Regions from separate parts of the Lysinibacillus sp. PWR01 genome, predicted to be linked through region 1. Evidence: predicted binding sites of a transcription regulator. Region 1 holds the regulator's gene; the other holds the start of a gene.
The links. The regulator CtsR, encoded in region 1, represses protease genes until heat stress. The targets are predictions, from matches to a motif close to ATGGTCAATAAAGGTCAAACA.
Positions count from the first base shown of each region.

Region 1 (3,423 bases):
CACGATCTCGTTCAGCAGGTGGCAGTACCTCACCTGCATAGTGCTGTAAAAAACCTGGTTGCATACAAACAACACATTCATTTAAGGTTGTTTCTTGTATACCATCAATCATCTGTAAATCTACTCCTAGACGAACATTAGATAGGCAAGTCGCGGCTTCCTCACTTGTCAAAATTCTCGCATGTGTAAGGGTGCCTAAAGCTCGATATACTCTATCTTCTAGAGCAAGCTCCGCCTTTTCCATTAATTTACCTCTTGCATGTCGTTCTTTTTGAATAATCTTTTCAGCGACACTTTGTATGTCTGCTAAAATATCTTCCTCTGTCTTTCCAAGTGTAATTTGGTTAGACACTTGATAAACATTCCCTAAATTTTCGCTTCCTTCACCATATATACCTCTTACAGTCATTCCTAAGCGTGTCATGGCATTTATAATTTGATTCATTTGCCCCGTTAGTGTTAGAGCGGGTAAATGCATCATGACGGACGCTCGTAGACCCGTACCAATATTCGTTGGACAACTTGTTAAATAACCAAAAGTATCTCGAAAAGCATACGGTAATACTTTCTCTAGGATACGATCAATCTTATTTGCTTGTTCATAGGCACTTTGAAGTTGAAAACTTGCTGTCATACATTGAATGCGTAAATGATCCTCTTCATTCACCATAATGCTAACGGATTCATCTTCAGAAAGTAGTATAGAGCCCACTTGCTCTTTTTTAGCCAGCTGCGGACTAATCAAATGCTTTTCTACAAGAATTTGACGCTGTAAAGGCGTTAAATCCTTTATAGCAAAATAAGCATAATCATTTTGAAGCGTTGGGCTATCGCTTACAGCATGTGTAACGGCCTGTTCCACCTGCAATGCCTCATTCTCTGAAAAGGCTAATGGAAAACGATACCCATCTAAATTTCGAGCAAGGCGTATCCGTGTGCTAATGACAATATCTGAGTAATCATCTTTGATATGCATCCAGGTTGGCGTCGCACGCTCTAAAAATGATTCAATCATCATGACACATCACCACCTTCAAATTGTAGATGTTTTTCTAGCTCTTTAACTTCATCACGTAGCTTCGCCGCTTCTTCAAATTGTTCTTCCTCTACGGCGGACTTCATACGCTTGCGGATATCCTCTATTTGCTTTTTAATAACATACACATTGCTGCGAGCACCAGGCATTTTACCAATGTGTTGTGGACCTGCCTGAATGCGATTAAAAAGCTTCGGCAAATGTTCACTAAATGTGTCATAACAGCTTGGGCACCCGAATTTTCCCTCTTTTAAAAATTGCTTATACGAAAATCCACATTGTGGGCATGTTTGCTGTTGTGGTTGTACCTGTTGTTTTTCCCCCACCTTTTGCCATGTAGGAGAGCCAAACCAGTTAGACAATAACTGTTGAATAGATACTGGCTCTTGTTTAAACTCTGCATGAAATGGATGGAATTGTGAGGCGCAGACGTCACAATAATGGTGCTCCACCTTTTGCCCACTTTGAACTTGTGTTACTGTAACTGTTGCATTACGTTGTTTACAATGTTCGCATATCATTTCCATCACCTCACTATTTTTGCTGTTCATATTTAATTGTTGTCAGCATTGCTCGCAATATTTTTGATCGAATGACATCTCTTAATGGGAGATGCAAGTCGATCGTGGAGCGATCAATTGCTGCTAACATTAATTTCGCTTCTCGCTTTGAAATTACCTGCTCATCAATCAGTCGATAAACCAAATCTTCTGCCATCGTTTGTGATGCCCCACCTTCAATTTGCCTGAGAACATCGTCGATTAAATCAATCTGTGAATTCGCGCGGACACGTAAAATTCGAATGTATCCACCACCACCACGTTTGCTCTCAACAAGGTAACCCCGCTCGGCAGTAAATCTTGTATTAATGACATAATTTATTTGTGATGGTACACATTGAAATTTATCAGCGATTTCACTACGTTTAATTTCAATATGCCCTTCTCCACCTAATTCAAGTACTTGCTTTAAGTAACCTTCTATGATGTCTGATATATTACGCATTTTAGGAATACACCTCGCTTGCTTCACTGACTTTGACTATCTTTGACTTTCTTTGAGTATATTATACAAAACGCTTGAAAAAAATTGCAATGATTTCGCCCATAGAAAAGTGGAAAGTCTTGAAAATACCTTTTTAAGCGCCGAAAATAACACCTTTTCGATCATTTGTGTACGGTTTTATAATTTCCTCATATACCTAATGTACCCTTATTAGTCATAGAAAAAACGCAAGCATATGCAACTAGCATATACTTGCGTCTATGAAAATTATACCCAACGACCAACAATTGGATAACGCCAAGGCTCATCAGACAATGCTTTTACGATACCGATAATCGGTACAACAAATAGCATAATGCCGAAAATGATTAAAAATGGTAAGCCAATAAGGACGAAGCTTAAAACAACAGAGATAGCAATTAAAACGCCCATGACAATTTGGAATAGCAATGCTTGAATAGAAATTGCCTTAACTTCCTCATCCGAACTAATTAAAAAGAAAATAATGGGCACTAACCATGGCGCAAAAAATGCACTTGCGTGTATGATTACTTTAGACCATTTAGTCTCCATATATATCAACCCTTTCTTTGAACATTATCTATGTTTTATGTACTACTATTTACGGAACTATACCCGCAATAGTTTCACATTAAAAAGGATTTTTTAAAAATTTTTTGAGAGGCTGTGATGAGAGATGGAATTTAACAACACATTAGCAAATGAATATGAAAAGGGAATTCGCCGTACGTTGCCCAGTTATGATGCCATGCTGCGTTTAATACAAACCTTTTATCATTCAAAACTTCCAGAAAATGCTAACATGTTAGTTGTGGGTGCAGGGAGTGGCAATGAAATTTTACAGCTTGCAGAAGGAAGACCACACTGGTCATTCACGGGCATTGATCCATCAGAATCCATGCTTAACATAGCTAAAGAGCGTTTGCTCGCTCTACCTAATAATATGTCATTCCATCAGGCTACAATACTCGATGCTCCGCTGCCCTCCACACAGTATGATGCAGCAAGCTGTATTCTCGTCTTGCATTTTATTCGGGATGATGAAGAAAAGCTGGTGACATTAAAAGAAATAGCAAAATATTTAAAACCTGGAGCACCATTTGTCCTTGTTGCAAAGTATGGTCAGCAAGGCTCTTTAGAAACAGAGCTACAATTTGATTTATGGCGTTCCTATTGGCTACAACATACTAGACTTTCTGTGTCTGATGTAGCAGAGATGGAGAAATCCATTCGCTCTCTTTCTTTTATGAGTGAAGAGGGTATTTTAACACTTTTACAAAGTGCAGGCTTTACAAAACCTTCTAGATTTTTTGCCACTACTTTGTTTGGTGGTTGGGTATGCTTTAAAGAGGAGCACTAAC
Region 1 covers NZ_JBHERJ010000100.1:20,310-23,732, reverse strand. The annotation lists gene mcsB (protein-arginine kinase McsB) at 1-1,018, opposite strand, end outside; gene ACEVFT_RS23835 (UvrB/UvrC motif-containing protein) at 1,015-1,557, opposite strand; gene ACEVFT_RS23830 (CtsR family transcriptional regulator) at 1,571-2,041, opposite strand; gene ACEVFT_RS23825 (DUF4870 domain-containing protein) at 2,309-2,614, opposite strand; gene ACEVFT_RS23820 (class I SAM-dependent methyltransferase) at 2,739-3,422, shown strand.

Region 2 (3,423 bases), on a different contig from region 1:
AAAATGCGACTGAAAAAAAATAATGTGTATATATGCCGTGTAAGAGAAGGTGCGCGTGAGCTGTTAATTGATTTAGAAATCATCTCAGACGACTTTCAATTTAACCATACGATCTCAAGAAAGCTCATTCAAAAGAGTGGCCAAAAAAGAGCTTATTTAAGAGGTGCATTTTTAGCAGGAGGTTCTGTCAATAATCCAGAAACATCAGCTTATCATTTAGAGGTGTATTCTTTATATAAAGAGCATGGTGAAGCATTAATGGATTTGATGAATGAATTTGAACTCAATGCCAAAACAATCGAACGTAAAAAAGGTTTTGTGACTTACTTAAAGGAAGCAGAAAAAATTTCGGATTTCCTTAATATTGTTGGTGCACATCAGGCTATGATGAAATTTGAAGATGTTCGCATATTGCGAGACATGCGCAATAGTGTCAACCGTATTGTAAACTGTGAAACAGCCAACCTAAATAAAACCATTGGTGCAGCATTACGGCAGGTAGAGAATATTCGATTTATTGAAAATTCAATTGGTCTTGATCAACTACCAGAGAAGCTTCGTGAAATAGCACGTCTCCGTGTAGAATACCAAGATGTGACATTAAAAGAGCTTGGTGAAATGGTATCTAGTGGAACGGTTAGTAAATCAGGTGTCAACCATCGATTGAGAAAAATTGATGAGATTGCTGATGCATTAAGGCGCGGTGAAAAAATAGGTGGTTAAGTTATCATACTTTTCAGGTATGAATGTCATGCTAATCGCTTATTGTTCTTTTGCTAGTAAGTGAGGTAAGATAAAACTAATAGATGAACGGTAGTGAAGGGGAGTTTTGAGAATGATTGAGAGAAGAGTCCAGGTTAAATTAAAATTAGGACTACAAGCTAGACAAGCAGCACTATTTGTGCAGGAAGCAAATCGTTTTAGTGCTGATATCTTTCTAGAAAAAGATGAGAAAAAAGTAAATGCCAAATCCATTATGGGTGTCATGAGCTTAGCTGTTGCTAAAGGTACGGAAGTTACTTTAAGTAGTGAAGGTAACGATGCTGAGCAAGCGGTTACAGCATTGGCAACAATTATTGAAAATGAAGATTAACATTCATTGAACACAAAAGGCATCACAGAGCAAATCTGTGATGCCTTTTATTTTTTATTTATTATCGCTACGATGCATAATGTGGTCAATTAAGCCATATTCTTTTGCACGTTCAGCAGTCATGAAGTTATCACGATCTGTGTCTCTTGCAATGACTTCAAGTGGTTGACCTGTGCGTTCAGATAAAATGCCATTTAGTTTTTCACGTAAGAATAAAATACGTTTAGCAGCAATTTCAATTTCTGTCGCTTGACCTTGTGCACCACCTAGTGGTTGGTGAATCATTACTTCAGCATTTGGTAGAGCAAAACGTTTACCAGGTTCACCAGCTGCAAGTAGGAAAGCACCCATTGATGCAGCCATCCCAATACAAATTGTTTGTACCTGTGGTTTAATAATTTGCATTGTGTCATAAATAGCCATACCAGCCGTAATGGATCCGCCAGGTGAGTTAATGTAAAGTGAGATATCTTTATCTGGATCTTCTGCTTGTAGGAAAAGAAGCTGAGCGACAATGGAGTTAGCAACATTGTCATCAATGGCACTTCCTAAAAGGATAATACGGTCTTTAAGTAGACGTGAATAAATGTCATATGCACGCTCACCACGACTTGTTTGTTCAATAACTGTAGGAATTAAATTCATGTTAAATCCTCCTTAAAAAGCTAAATTCGAATACCTTTACTGAAAATTTCCTTTGTATTTCAGCTGTATCCTTATCATACACATTATAGTCAGGGAAGGTCAAATATTAACCCTGCTAAAGTGAAATTAAAAAAAATAAATTGTTTTTGCATTCTATGGTTGAATTATATAGGATGGGCTTGTATAATAATTAAGGTTATAAGTTTAAAGTACAGGACACTATTTTGCAGGTATGCTTCAAATGAGGGTTATCTACATCATGCTTTTCGTAAGCCTAGAGTGAGTACTTTTTTTTTGTGTCTTTTGCCCTCGTGGTGTAATGGATAACACGTAAGATTCCGGTTCTTGCACTGGGGGTTCGATTCCCTCCGAGGGCGCCATTTTACTGATGAATTGATATACTGTAATAGCTCATCTCCTAATAAGTAGTTTAGCAGCCTGCTTACTGGAGATCGAGAGGAAGAATAACGTGAATACTGTCCTAGTTGGCATTATTCCCCTATTTATTCCTTTCAAACCTTCAAAAAAGCAATAACTCCAAATTATTTTTTAGTGAACATACTGTACGTGAGACTAGCAATAGTCGAAAAAAAAGAATCCTATCTGAGGGGATTCTTTTTTTTTGCCTAAATTTATCGAAATTTGGCATGGTTCTCATTGTATATATATTAGTTTTAGGTTTAATTTCTTGTGATTTATACATGTTTTTTCAAATTATATGAATTAATTATAAATTTATATGAAAAAATATTTAGTTTTATGCGAAAAGTTGTTGTCTAAATACTATATTGTTAATATAATTGACCTAATAGTCTAACATTTCCGAATTGCGAAAAATAATACGTATTTTGGAAAATTATCGAACTAGGGGGAAATACAATGAAAAAAACAGGTTGGATGTTACTGATGATTATCGCAGCATTAACATTAGCACTTGCAGGATGTGGTACAAAAGATGATGCTTCTTCTGGTAGTACACCTTCAGAAGACGGCGGAGATGGCAAGAAAGTATACAAAGTTGGTACTGAGGCCACTTTTGCACCATTTGAATCTGTTGACGATTCAGGGAAAATTGTAGGGATTGATGTCGATATTTTACAAGCTATTGCAGATGAAATGGACTTTGAAGTTGAGTGGAATAATATCGGGTGGGAACCAGTTTTCCAAACAATTAAAAATGGTGAAACAAATATCGGAGCTTCAGGAATCACAATTACTGAAGAGCGTAAAGAATCATTTGATTTCACAGAACCATACTATGAGTCTCAATTATTAATTGTTGTGAAAGAAGATTCAAAAATCAAATCTCTTGATGAATTAAAAGATAAAAAAGTATCAGTACAAATTAATGCTACTGGTCATATGGCGGCGAAAAAGCTACAAGGGGAAGCAAGTACAAATATTATGGCATTTGAAAGTCAGCCAATTGCGATTCAAGAGATGCTAAATGGTAATGTTGATGCAGCTATCGGAGATAATGCGGTAGTTTATGAATATATGAAAGCTCATCCAGATCAAAAACTAAAAGTAATTGAAGATGACGCATTCGACAAAGAATACTATGGCTTCATGGTTCAAAAAGGGAATAAAGAATTGTTAGATAAATTAAATGAAGGTCTTAAAAAGATTAAAGAAAACGGTAAATTAAAAGAAATTACGGGCACTGATTTTGAGTAACAAATGAA
Region 2 covers NZ_JBHERJ010000075.1:17,911-21,333, reverse strand. The annotation lists gene whiA (DNA-binding protein WhiA) at 1-723, shown strand, start outside; gene ACEVFT_RS16720 (HPr family phosphocarrier protein) at 836-1,093, shown strand; gene clpP (ATP-dependent Clp endopeptidase proteolytic subunit ClpP) at 1,148-1,738, opposite strand; tRNA gene ACEVFT_RS16710 (tRNA-Arg) at 2,044-2,118, shown strand; gene ACEVFT_RS16705 (basic amino acid ABC transporter substrate-binding protein) at 2,618-3,415, shown strand.
Region 2: the regulator CtsR is predicted to act here: its motif matches at 1,824-1,844, upstream of clpP (ATP-dependent Clp endopeptidase proteolytic subunit ClpP).